Regions from separate parts of the Ramlibacter pinisoli genome, predicted to be linked through region 2. Evidence: riboswitches for the same ligand, from Rfam matches in the RefSeq annotation. Region 2 holds a riboswitch; the other holds the start of a gene.
What was found. A riboswitch is a leader RNA that binds a small molecule or an ion and turns the genes downstream of it on or off. The one in region 2 is predicted to bind S-adenosylhomocysteine.

Region 1: linked by a shared signal. The riboswitch ahead of ahcY (adenosylhomocysteinase) and the one ahead of metH (methionine synthase) in region 2 are both predicted to bind S-adenosylhomocysteine.

What each region holds. Positions count from the first base shown of each region.
Region 1 is NZ_WSEL01000009.1:2,097,447-2,104,132, reverse strand. It holds gene GON04_RS24490 (tetratricopeptide repeat protein) at 37-1,416, shown strand; gene GON04_RS24485 (ATP-dependent DNA ligase) at 1,429-2,544, opposite strand; S-adenosyl-L-homocysteine riboswitch at 2,621-2,689, shown strand; gene ahcY (adenosylhomocysteinase) at 2,761-4,197, shown strand; gene GON04_RS24475 (TlyA family RNA methyltransferase) at 4,209-4,958, shown strand; gene metF (methylenetetrahydrofolate reductase [NAD(P)H]) at 4,955-5,782, shown strand; gene GON04_RS24465 (septal ring lytic transglycosylase RlpA family protein) at 5,782-6,255, shown strand; gene GON04_RS24460 (23S rRNA (adenine(2030)-N(6))-methyltransferase RlmJ) at 6,278-6,686, opposite strand, start outside.
Region 2 is NZ_WSEL01000002.1:160,858-167,543, forward strand. It holds gene recQ (DNA helicase RecQ) at 1-1,191, opposite strand, end outside; gene GON04_RS00825 (homocysteine S-methyltransferase family protein) at 1,285-2,331, shown strand; gene GON04_RS00830 (Bug family tripartite tricarboxylate transporter substrate binding protein) at 2,360-3,343, opposite strand; S-adenosyl-L-homocysteine riboswitch at 3,522-3,596, shown strand; gene metH (methionine synthase) at 3,636-6,359, shown strand; gene GON04_RS26990 (glycine zipper 2TM domain-containing protein) at 6,436-6,686, shown strand, end outside.

The sequences.
Region 1 (6,686 bases), on a different contig from region 2:
GCCAGACTGCCGCTTCCCACCACCGGAGTCATTGCCATGGGCTACTTCTTCCAGGACGAGGGCGCCGTCACCAGCGCCCGCCGGCAGGCCGCCGATGCCCGGGGCCTGGCCATCAGCACCAGCTCGGCCGCCGCCGCCGGCCAGCTCGAGGTCGCGCTCGAGGCCATGCTGTCCTACTTCGGCGATCCGGTCGCGGCGCTGGAGGCAGCGGCTGCCGAGGACCCGGGTTGGGCCCTGCCGCGCACCCTGCAGGCGGCGCTGCTGCTCACCATGGCCGAGCAGGCGCCGGCCCGCGAAGCCCTGCAGCTGCTGGAGGCCGGCGCGCCGCTGGCCGCACGCGGCAACGAGCGCGAGCGGGCCCATGCCGCCGCTGCCCGGGCAGCCGCGGAGGGCGACTGGGACGCGGCCTGCGCGGCCTGGGAGGCCATCCTGGTGCGCTGGCCGCGCGACGTCGCTGCCCTGCTGTTCGCCCACCTGTTCGACTTCTACCGCGGCGACGCCCTGAACCTGCGCCGGCGGCCGCAGCGGGTGCTGCCGCACTGGTCGCCCGAGCTGCCGCTGTCCGGCTACGTGCTGGGCATGCACGCCTTCGGCCTGGAGGAGTCGGGCCAGTACGCCGAGGCCGAGGATGCCGGCCGGGCCGCGCTGGTCCGCAACCCGCGCGATCCCTGGGCGGTGCACGCCGTGACCCATGTGTTCGAGATGCAGGGCCGCCACCAGGACGGGGCGCGCTGGCTCGCCACGCGCCAGCCCGACTGGGCGGTGGACAACGGCTTCGCGTACCACAACTGGTTCCATGTGGCGCTGTTCCAGCTCGAGGCGATGGACACGCAGGCGGCCCTGGCGACCTACGACGCGCAGCTGGCGGGGGCCACCGCCATGGCCCTGCAGCGGGTCGACGGCACGGCCGTGCTGTGGCGCCTGCGGCTGCTGGGTGTCGACGTCGCCAGCCGCTTCGCGGCCCTGCGCGCGAGCTGGCAGGCGCAGCCGGCGGCCGGCTTCTATGCCTTCAACGACCTGCATGCCCTGATCGCGCAGCTGGGCGCCGGCGACACGGCCGGGCTGAGCGATGCGACCGGGGCGCTGCTCGACGCGATGGCGTCGCCGGCGGCCGGCGGGGCATCGAACCGGCGCATGGCGCAGCGCATCGGGCTGCCGCTGGCGCGCGCCTTCCTGGCCTATGCGCAGGGGCGCTGGGACGAGGCGGCGCAGGGCCTGCTGCAGGTGCGCGACCACGCCCACGGCTTCGGCGGCAGCCATGCGCAGCGCGACGTCCTGACGCTCACGCTGCTGGATGCGGCGGTGCGCGGCGGCGACACGGCGCTGGCGCGCCACGTGCTGCACGAGCGCTTCCCGGCCAAGGCCGGCACGCCGCTGACGGCGCACTGGCAGCAGCGCATCGGCGCGCGCTGCTGAGGCAGGGATCGGCTAGGGCCGGCCGGCGCCGAACACCTGCTGCAGCTCGAAGGCGGTGGTGACCTCGAGCTGGTCGTAGCGGCATTCGGGCGCCGGCTTGTCGTCGCGCCAGCGCAGGAAGGTGGTGGCGTGGCGGAAGCGGTTGCCCTGCAGGTGGTCGTACTTCACCTCGACCACGCGCTCGGGCCGCAGCGGCTCCCAGGCCAGGTCCTTGCCGCCGCTCCAGCGCGAGGTCGCGCCGGGCATGCGGCGTGCATCCGGGGGCTCGCCCGGCATCGGATCGCTGGCGGCGACGCTGGCCTGTGCCCAGTCGCGCCAGGGATGGTCGGCCAGCGCGTTCTCGCGCAGCGGCGCCAGGTCCTGCGCCAGCTGGCGCCGCATGTCCATGGTGAACGACGAGGTCACGCCCACGTGCTGCAGGGTGCCGGCGTCGTCGTACAGGCCCAGCAGCAGCGAGCCCACCGCGTCCTGCGTGTCCTTGTACCAGCGGAAGCCGGCGACCACGCAGTCGGCCGTGCGGGCGTGCTTGATCTTGAACATGGCGCGCTTGCCGGGCTGGTAGGGGGCCTCGGCCGGCTTGGCCATCACGCCGTCGAGGCCGGCGCCCTCGAAGCGCTGCAGCCAGTCCTGCGCCTCGGCGCGGTCGGCGGTCACCGGCGTCAGGTAGAGCGGTGCCCGCGCCTGGCCCAGCAGGCGTTCCAGCCGCACGCGCCGTTCCTTCTGCGGCAGGGCCATGGTCGACTTGCCGCCGGCGGCCAGCAGGTCGAAGGCGACGAAGGCCGCCGGCGTGTCCTTGGACAGCCGGGCGATGCGCGAGGGCGCCGGGTGGATGCGCTGCTGCAGGGCGTCGAAGTCCAGCCCGTTCGGACCGGCGACCACCACCTCGCCATCGACGATGCAGCCGCGCGGCAGCTGCTCGGCCAGCACCTTTTCCAGCTCGGGGAAGTAGCGGTTGAGCGGCTTCAGGTCGCGGCTCTGGATGCGCACGCCGTCCGGGTCGCGGAACACGATGGCGCGAAAGCCATCCCACTTGGGCTCGAACACGAAGCCCTCGGCGGTGGGCAACTCCTCGGCGGTCTTCGCCAGCATGGGGTCGATGGGGGCGGAGAACGGTGCAGCAACGGTCATGGGGCTTTTTACCGCATGCCCGCTGCCGGGTGGGCCGGTGAAGCTCGGCCGTGATGGCCTTCCCTATAATCCGGCCCCATCCGAGGAGCGTTGCAGCGCCGCACAGGCGTGAGGCTCGGATTCAACGCAACGACGCTCACCCACTGTCCCTGGTGCGTGAGCCGCTTCCCCCAGGCGCCGGCAGTGGTTGACCGCAAACCCGCATCTGGAGTCACCATGAACGCCGTTCTCAAGCCCGCTTCCGCGCAAGACAGCGCCATCGCCGACCTCTCGCTGGCCGACTGGGGCCGCAAGGAAATCCGCATCGCCGAGACCGAGATGCCGGGCCTGATGGCCATCCGCCAGGAGTTCGCCAAGGCCCAGCCGCTCAAGGGCGCGCGCATCACCGGCTCGCTGCACATGACCATCCAGACGGCGGTGCTGATCGAGACCCTGCAGGCGCTGGGCGCCACGGTGCGCTGGGCCTCCTGCAACATCTTCTCGACCCAGGACCACGCCGCCGCCGCCATCGCCGCCGGCGGCACGCCGGTGTTCGCCGTCAAGGGCGAGTCGCTGGAGGACTACTGGGACTACACCCACCGCATCTTCGACTTCGGCGCCAAGGGCACGGCCGGCGAAGGCCCGAACATGATCCTGGACGACGGCGGCGATGCCACGCTGCTGATGCACCTGGGCCAGCGCTGCGAGAAGGACCTGTCGCTGATCGACACCCACTCCAGCGAGGAAGAGCGCATCCTGCACGCGGCCATCCGCAAGAAGCTGGCCGAGGACCCGGCCTGGTACAGCCGCAAGGCCAAGGACATCATCGGCGTCACCGAGGAGACCACCACCGGCGTGCACCGGCTGGTCGACATGGCGAACAAGGGCCTGCTGAAGTTCCGCGCCATCAACGTCAACGACTCGGTCACCAAGAGCAAGTTCGACAACCTGTACGGCTGCCGCGAGTCGCTGGTGGACGGCATCAAGCGCGCCACCGACGTCATGATCGCCGGCAAGGTGGCCGTGGTGGCCGGTTACGGCGACGTGGGCAAGGGCTCGGCCCAGGCGCTGCGCGCGCTGTCGGCCCAGGTGTGGGTGACCGAGATCGACCCGATCAACGCGCTGCAGGCCGCCATGGAAGGCTACCGCGTGGTGACCATGGAGTACGCGGCCGACAAGGCCGACATCTTCGTCACCACCACCGGCAACCGCGACGTCATCCGCTTCGAGCACATGGCGAAGATGAAGGACCAGGCCATCGTCTGCAACATCGGCCACTTCGACAACGAGATCGACGTCGCCTCGCTCGAGTCGAAGTGCCAGTGGGACGAGATCAAGCCGCAGGTCGACCACGTGATCTTCCCGGACGGCAAGCGCATCATCCTGCTGGCCAAGGGCCGGCTGGTGAACCTGGGCTGCGGCACCGGCCACCCCAGCTACGTGATGTCGTCCTCGTTCGCCAACCAGACGCTGGCGCAGATCGAGCTGTTCACCAAGCCCGGCGAGTACGAGAGCGGCCAGGTCTACGTGCTGCCCAAGCACCTGGACGAGAAGGTGGCGCGCCTGCAGCTGTCCAAGCTCGGCGCCCAGCTCACCGAGCTGACGGACGCGCAGGCCGCCTACATCGGCGTGCCCAAGCAGGGTCCGTACAAGCCCGACACCTACCGGTACTGAGCCGGGGCGGCATGCGCGCCGACCAGCTCCTCGTCGAGCGTGGCCTGGCGGCCAGCCGGTCGCAGGCCCAGCGCCTGATCGCCGGCGGCATGCGCTGGCACGACGGGCGCGGCTGGCACGCGGTGGGCAAGAACGGCGACGAGCTGCCGGCCGATGCGCCGGTCGAGCTCGACGATGCCGCCGAGGCCCGCTACGTCTCGCGCGGCGGCCTCAAGCTCGAGGGCGCGTTGCGCGCCGCCGGGCTGGCCGTGACCGGCTGGCGCTGCCTCGATGTCGGCCAGTCCACCGGCGGCTTCACCGACTGCCTGCTGCAGCACGGCGCGGCGCAGGTGGTGGGGGTCGACGTCGGCCATGGCCAGCTGCACCCCAGGGTGCGCGGTGACGCCCGCGTCGTCGCCATCGAGCAGTGCAATGCGCGCGCGCTCGATGCCGCTGCGCTCGGTGTCGCCGCCGACTTCGACCTGGCAGTGGCCGACCTGTCGTTCATCTCGCTGACGCTGGTGCTGCCGGCCTTCGCACCGCTGGTGCGCGCCGGCGGCCGGCTCCTGCTGCTGGCCAAGCCGCAGTTCGAGCTGCAGCCCGGCCAGCTGGGCAAGGGCGGCGTGGTGCGCGATGCGGCGCTCTACCCGGTGGTGGAGCAGCGCCTGCGCGCCGCCTGTGCCGCCGGCGGCCTGCACGTCGACGGCTGGTTCGACAGTCCCATCCGCGGTGGCGACGGCAACCGCGAGTTCTTCCTCCTGGCGACCAGGACATCCCGATGACATTTCCCATCAGCCTCGAGTTCTTCCCGCCCAAGACCGACGAGGGCGCCGAGAAGCTGCGCGCCGCGCGGCAGAAGCTGTACGCGCTGCGGCCCGAGTTCTGCTCGGTCACCTTCGGCGCCGGCGGCTCCACCCAGGACGGCACCCTGCAGGCGGTGCGCGCCATCATGGCCGAGGGCGTGCCGGCCGCACCCCACCTGTCGTGCATCGGCCAGACGCGCGAGAGCATCCGCGAACGGCTCGCGGCCTACGCGGCCGCCGGCGTGCAGCGCATCGTGGCGCTGCGCGGCGACCTGCCCAGCGGCTACGGCTCGGGCGGCGAGTTCCGCTACGCGAGCGACCTGGTCGCCTTCATCCGCGCCGAGACCGGCCGCCAGTTCCAGCTCGAGGTGGCGGCCTATCCCGAGGTGCACCCGCAGGCGAAGTCGCCGCAGTCCGACCTGCAGGCCTTCGTGGCCAAGATCGAGGCCGGCGCCGACTCCGGCATCACGCAGTACTTCTTCAACCCGGACGCCTACGCGCGCTTCATGGACGAGCTGGGCCGGCTGGGCGTGCGGGTGCCGGTGGTGCCGGGCGTCATGCCGATCACCAGCTCCACCCAGCTGCTGCGCTTCTCCGATGCCTGCGGCGCCGAGATCCCGCGCTGGATCCGGCTGCGGCTGCAGGCCTATGGCGACGACAGCGTGTCGATCCGCGCCTTCGGCCTCGACGTGGTCACCCAGCTGTGCGAGCACCTGCGCGCCGCCGGCGCACCGGGGCTGCACTTCTACACCATGAACCAGGCTGCGGCCACGCAGGAGATCTGCGGCCGCCTCGCCCTGTGATGCGCCTGCTGCGCCGCGCGGCGGCCACGCTGGCCCTGCTGGTGCTGGCCGGCTGCGCCCAGGCGCCGGTGCAGGCGATGGTCCAGGGGCAGGCGCCGGATGGCGAGCCCGCGGCGGCGGACGGCGTGCCGGCCGAGCCATCACCCCCTGTGGTGGTGGGCGAGGGGCTGGCGTCGTGGTACGGCCTGGAGTTCCAGGGCCGGCGCACCGCGAGCGGCGAGCGGTTCGACATGAACGCGCTGACCGCAGCCCATCCCAGCCTGCCGTTCGGCACCCGCGTCGAGGTGCGCAACCCCGCCAACGGCCGCACGGTCACGGTGCGCATCAACGACCGTGGCCCGCACGTGGCCGGCCGCATCATCGACCTGAGCCATGCGGCGGCCCGCTCGCTGGGATTGCTGGGCCTGGGCACCCGCAAGGTGGTGCTCAGCGTGCTGGCCGACGCGCCGGCCTCGCGCCGCGACCGCTCCTAGCCGCGCCGGCCCGGCTCCGGGCTCAGCCGCCGGCTTCGACCACCTGGCCCTTGCCGCGGCCGCGGCCCAGGCGCTCCAGCACCTGGGGCAGGGCGGCCTGCAGCGCCGCCTTGAGCGTGTGCGGCGGGTTGAGCACGAAGATGCCGCTGGCGGTCAGGCCGGGGCGGCGCACCGTGCCCGGCTCGACCGGGCTGTCGTCCTGGCCGATGGCCAGGGTGGCATGCAGCCAGGGCTTGCGCGCCTGGTTGGCCAGCGTCTTCAGCCGGCGCGGCAGCTCGTGCGCCTCCGGCCGCGGGATGACCGGGTACCAGACCATGTAGGTGCCGGTGGCGAAGCGCTGCAGGGCGTCCTTCAGCACGCCGGGCACGCGGGCGTAGTCGGACTTGATCTCGTAGCTGGGGTCGATGAGCACCAGGGCGCGCCGCGACGGC
Region 2 (6,686 bases):
GGGCGTCGACGGCTCGCCGAAGTAGCCCAGCAGCCGCACCCGCCGGCAGTCGGTCGCCTCGGCCAGCGCCAGCAGCGCATCGAGCTTGCCGCGCATCACCTGCTTGTACTCGTCGGCCGCCGGGCTCTCGTCGATCATGCGGCGCTGGTTCACCACGTCCTGCAGGCCGTAGGCCATCCAGGCCTGCGAGGGCAGGCCGTCGCGCCCGGCGCGGCCGGTCTCCTGGTAGTAGCCCTCGATGTTCTTGGGCATGTCCAGGTGGGCCACGAAGCGCACGTCGGGCTTGTCGATGCCCATGCCGAAGGCGATGGTGGCCACCATGACGACGCCGTCGTCGCGCAGGAAGCGGTCCTGGCTGCGCTGGCGCACCGCGGCGTCCAGGCCGGCGTGGTAGGGCAGGGCGTCCAGGCCGCGCTCGCACAGCAGCTGCGCGGTCTCCTCGACCCGCTTGCGCGACTGGCAGTAGACGATGCCGGCGTCGCCCTCGTGCTCGGCCTCCAGGAACCGCAGCAGCTGCTGGGTGGGCTCCTTCTTCTCGACGATGCGGTAGCGGATGTTGGGGCGGTCGAAGCTGCTGACGAACTGGCGCGCCTGCTGCAGCTGCAGCCGCTCGACGATGTCGGCGCGGGTGAGGGCGTCGGCGGTGGCGGTGAGCGCGATGCGCGGAACGCCCGGGAAGCGCTCGTGCAGCACCGACAGGCCGCGGTACTCGGGCCGGAAGTCGTGGCCCCACTGGCTGACGCAATGCGCCTCGTCGATCGCGAACAGGGCCAGCTGGCCGCGCGCCTGCAGGCCGTCGAGCAGGGCCTGGAAGCGCGGCGTCGTCAAGCGCTCGGGCGCCGCGTACAGCAGCGTGATCTCGCCGCGTGCCAGCCGCCGCTCGACCGCCTGGGCTTCCTCGAAGGTGAGCGAGGAGTTGAGGAAGGCGGCCTCGACGCCGGCCTCGTGCAGGGCGCCGACCTGGTCGTGCATCAGCGCGATCAGCGGCGAGACGACCACGGTGATGCCCTGGCCGGCGCGCTGGCGGGCGATGGCCGGCACCTGGTAGCACAGCGACTTGCCGCCGCCGGTGGGCATGAGCACCAGGGCGTCGCCGCCGGCGATGACGTGGGCGACGATGTCGGCCTGCGGTCCGCGGAACCGCTCGTAGCCGAACACTTGCTGGAGGATGGACGAGGCGATGGTGGACACGATGGCCCGATTCTCCCTGCTGGCCTTCGGTGCAACGCCCGCTCCCTACAATCGGTGCACCGATTCCCCGGCCGCGTGCCGTCGTTCCGCCCCATGAAGCCCCACCCCTACACCCGTGGCCAGGCCCTCCCGGACCTGCTGGACCAGCGCATCCTCATCCTGGATGGGGCGATGGGCACCATGATCCAGCGCTTCAAGCTGACCGAGGCCGACTACCGCGGCGCGCGCTTCCAGGGCCACGCCAAGGACCTGAAGAACAACAGCGACGTGCTGGTGCTCACCCGCCCCGATGTCATCCGCGACATCCACGAGGGCTACCTGGCGGCCGGCGCCGACATCATCGAGACCAACACCTTCGGCGCCAACACCATCGCGCAGGACGACTACGGCCTGGGCCCGCTGGCGCGCGAGATGAACGTGGCCGCCACCCGGCTGGCGCGGCAGGCGGCCGACAAGTTCTCCACGCCCGACAAGCCGCGCTTCGTCGCCGGCGCGCTCGGCCCGACGCCGCGCACCGCCAGCATCAGCCCGGACGTCAACGACCCGGGCGCGCGCAACGTCGACTTCGAGCAGCTGCGCGCGGCCTACCACGAGCAGGTCGAGGGCCTGCTCGAAGGTGGCGCCGACCTGCTGCTGGTGGAGACCATCTTCGACACGCTCAACGCCAAGGCGGCGCTGTTCGCGATCGACGAGGTGTTCGAGCAGACCGGCGAGCGGCTGCCTCTCATCATCAGCGGCACCGTCACCGATGCCTCCGGCCGCATCCTGAGCGGCCAGACCGTCACCGCCTTCTGGTACAGCGTGCGCCACGCCCAGCCGCTGGCCATCGGCCTGAACTGCGCCCTCGGCGCGGCGCTGATGCGGCCCTACATCCAGGAGCTGGGCAAGGCGGCGCCCGACACCTTCATCAGCTGCTACCCGAACGCCGGCCTGCCCAACCCGATGAGCGAGACCGGCTTCGACGAGACGCCCGAGGTCACCTCGCGCCTGCTGCACGACTTCGCCGCCGAGGGGCTGGTGAACATCGTCGGCGGCTGCTGCGGCACCACGCCCGACCACATCGGCGCGATCCGCGAGGCGGTGCAGCCGCTGCCGGCGCGCAGCCGCCAGCGCGCGTTCTTCTACCGCGAAGCGGCCTGAGCGCTGGCCGCCGGGCCGGCGGCGCGCCTCACTGCGGCTGGTAGCCGCTGGTCTTGATGATCTTCGCCCAGGCCTGGGTGTAGGCGCGTTCGCGGCTGGCCAGCTGCTGCTGCGGCATGTAGCCGACCGCCAGCCCCATGGCCGTGAGCTTCTCGCGCACGTCGGCCATCGCCACCACCTTGGACAGGGCCTCGCCGATGCGGTCGATCGCCGCCTGCGGCGTGCCGGCGGGCGCGAACAGGCCGTAGTAGGGCACGTCCTCGAAGCCGGCCAGGCCCAGTTCGGCGAAGGTGGGCGCCTCCGGCACGGCGGCCTGGCGGGCGTTGCCCATCACCGCCACCACGCGCAGCTTGCCGGCCTTGTGGTTCTCGATGAAGTCGGGAATCGAGCCGACACCGGCACCGATCTGGTTGCCCAGCATGTCGGCGATCATCGGCGCGCTGCCGCGGTAGGGCGCGGCCTGCAGGTCGAGCCCGTATTTCTGGCCGATCAGCTTGACCAGGAACTCGGGCACCGAGGCCGGCGCGGGCACGCCGACGTTGCCCTTGCCGCCCTGGCTACGCACCCACGCCAGGTACTCGGGCATGGTCCTGGCCGGCGTGCCGCCGGACACCGCCAGCGCATTGACGAAGGTGGCGAAGCCGGCCACGGCGACGAAGTCCCGGGCCGGGTCGAAGCCGGGCGACCTGGTCACCAGCGGCAGGATGGACACCGTGTGGTCGTGGCTGAGGAACAGCGTGGTGCCGTCCGGCGCCGCCGCCTTCAGGGCCTGGGCGGCGATCTGGCCGCCGGCGCCGGCGCGGTTGTCCACCACCACCGGGTGGCCGAGCAGGTCCTTCAGCTTCTCGGCCAGGGTGCGCGCGATGGCGTCGGTGCCGCCGCCGGGCGGGAAGCCCACCAGGATGCGGATGGCGTTGCCGGCCTGGGCCGCGGCCGGCAGCGGCAGCGCGGCGACGGCGGCAGACGCGGCGGCCAGGGCGAGCAGGCTGCGCCGGCGGTGGACGAGGGACATGGGGGGCTCCGGGAACGGGTGTAACGACCGCCCGATTTTGTCGCCAGCATGGCGCCGGGCTGGCCCCGGCTGCCAGCCTCCCGTCAGCTTGCGGCCGGGCTGGCGACACGGCGGCCGGGCGGCAGCCGCGCAAGCCCCTTGCAGCCGATCGGCGCCTGCATGGGCCGCTAAAATCGCGAATCCCAAGGAGCGTTGCAGCGGGGCGGCCCAGCCGCCGCGTCAGGCTTGGGATGCACAACGGCGCTCACCTAGCTTCCGGCCGCAGCCGGCCCCACGACCAGGTGAGCCCCCCATGTCCGCAGTACCCTCCGTTCCCCCCCTGAAGCTGGCCGGCCTGGAGCCGGTCGCCATCGGGCCCGGGGCGCTGTTCGTCAACGTCGGCGAGCGCACCAACGTCACCGGCTCCAAGGCCTTCGCGCGGCTGATCCTGGCCGGCGAGTACGAGCAGGCCCTGGCCGTGGCCCGGCAGCAGGTGGAAAACGGCGCCCAGGTCATCGACATCAACATGGACGAGGCCATGCTGGACAGCAAGGCCGCCATGGTGCGCTTCCTCAACCTCATCGCCAGCGAGCCCGACATCGCGCGGGTGCCGGTGATGGTGGACAGCTCCAAGTGGGAGGTGATCGAGGCCGGCCTGCGCTGCCTGCAGGGCAAGGGCATCGTCAACTCGATCTCGATGAAGGAAGGCGAGGCCGAGTTCCGCCGCCAGGCCCGGCTGGTGCGCCGCTACGGCGCCGCCGCGGTGGTGATGGCGTTCGACGAGAAGGGCCAGGCCGACACCTTCGAGCGCAAGGTCGAGATCTGCGGGCGGGCTTACCGCATCCTGGTCGAGGAGGTCGGCTTCCCGCCCGAGGACATCATCTTCGACCCCAACATCTTCGCCATCGCCACCGGCATCGAGGAGCACAACAACTACGCGGTCGACTTCATCAACGCCACCCGCTGGATCAAGCAGAACCTGCCCGGCGCCAAGGTGAGCGGCGGGGTGTCGAACGTGAGCTTCTCGTTCCGCGGCAACGACCCGGTGCGCGAGGCCATCCACACCGTGTTCCTGTACCACGCCATCCAGGCCGGGATGGACATGGGCATCGTCAACGCCGGCATGGTGGGCGTGTACGACGACGTCGAGCCCGAGCTGCGTGAGCGGGTCGAGGACGTGGTGCTGAACCGGCGCCCGGACGCCGGCGAGCGGCTGGTCGAGGTGGCCGAGCAGGCCAAGGGCGCGGCCAGGGACGAGGGCAAGCGCAACGAGTGGCGCCAGCTGCCGGTGGGCGAGCGGCTGGCGCACGCGCTGGTACACGGCATCACCGAGCACATCGTGGCCGACACCGAGGAGGTGTACCGCGAGGTGCTGGCGCGCGGCGGGCGCCCGCTGCACGTGATCGAGGGGCCGCTGATGGACGGCATGAACATCGTCGGCGACCTGTTCGGCCAGGGCAAGATGTTCCTGCCGCAGGTGGTCAAGTCGGCCCGGGTGATGAAGCAGGCCGTTGCCCACCTCATCCCCTACATCGAGGAAGAGAAAAAGCAGCAGGAGGCGGCCGGCCAGGACGTGCGCGCCAAGGGCAAGATCGTCATCGCCACCGTCAAGGGCGACGTGCACGACATCGGCAAGAACATCGTCACGGTGGTCCTGCAGTGCAACAACTTCGAGGTCGTGAACATGGGCGTGATGGTCCCGTGCCACGAGATCCTGGCCCGCGCCAAGGTCGAGGGCGCCGACATCGTCGGCCTGTCCGGCCTGATCACGCCGTCGCTGGAGGAGATGCAGTACGTCGCCAGCGAGATGCAGAAGGACGAGCACTTCCGCCTGAAGAAGATCCCGCTGCTGATCGGCGGCGCGACCACCAGCCGGGTGCACACGGCGGTGAAGATCGCGCCCCACTACGAGGGCCCGGTGGTCTACGTGCCGGACGCCTCGCGCAGCGTGGGCGTGGCGCAGAACCTGCTGTCGGACCAGGCGGCCAGGTTCCTGGCCGACATCCAGGCCGACTACGAGAAGGTGCGCCACCTGCACGCGACCAAGAAGCAGACCCCGCTGTGGCCGCTGGCCAAGGCGCGCGCCAACAAGACCCGCATCGACTGGAGCGGCTACACGCCGCCGGCGCCCAAGTTCATCGGCCGGCGGGTGTTCCGCAACTTCGACCTCGCCGAGCTGGCCCGCTACATCGACTGGGGCCCGTTCTTCCAGACCTGGGACCTGGCCGGCGCGTTCCCGGCCATCCTGAAGGACGAGGTGGTGGGGGCCGAGGCGGTGCGGGTGCTGTCCGACGGCCAGCGCATGCTCAAGCGGCTGGTCGAGGGGCGCTGGCTCACCGCCAACGCGGTGATGGGCTTCTGGCCGGCCAACAGCGTCAACGACGACGACATCCAGCTGTACACCGACGAGTCGCGCGAGCAGGTGGCCCTGACCTGGTACGGGCTGCGCCAGCAGACCGAGAAGCAGGCCATCGACGGCGTCATGCGCCCGAGCCGGGCCCTGGCCGACTTCGTCGCCCCGCGCGGCGTCGCCAACGACTACGTGGGCGCGTTCGCGGTGACCGCGGGCATCGGCTCGGCGGCCAAGGAGCAGTACTTCCTGCAGGACCACGACGACTACTCGGCCATCATGCTCAAGGCCCTGGCCGACCGCCTGGCGGAAGCCTTCGCCGAATGCCTGCACGAGCGGGTGCGCAAGGACCTGTGGGGCTACGCCGCCGGCGAGCAGCTCGGCGTCGACGAGCTGGTGGCGGAGAAGTACCGCGGCATCCGGCCGGCCCCGGGCTACCCGGCCTGCCCGGACCACAGCGTCAAGGGCGACCTGTTCCAGCTGCTGCAGGCGCAGGACGTCGGCATGGGCCTGACCGAGAGCCTGGCCATGACCCCGGCGGCCAGCGTCAGCGGCTTCTACCTCAGCCATCCCGACAGCACCTACTTCAACGTCGGCCGCATCGGGACCGACCAGCTGGAGGACCAGGTGCGCCGCCGCGGCGCCGAACGGGCCCAGCTCGAACGCCTGCTCGCGCCCAATCTGTGACATCCGCCACGGCGGGCGCCGCCGGGCGGTCCGCGGCCGGGCCAGCTCAGCCGTTAAGGGGATACAAGGAGTCCCCATGAACATCAAGCCCCCCACCCTGGCCGCCCTGCTGCTGGCCCTGTGCACCGCCGGTGCACCCGCGCTGGTCCAGGCGAGCGAAGCCGGCAAGCACAAGGCCGCCCTGGCCCATTGCAGCGACTGCGGCACCGTCCAGGCCGTCACCAAGGAAAAGCGCAAGGGCGAGGGCGGTGCCGTGGGCATCGTCGCCGGCGCGGCGGCCGGCGGCCTGCTGGGCAACCAGGTCGGCGGCGGCACCGGCAAGGCGCT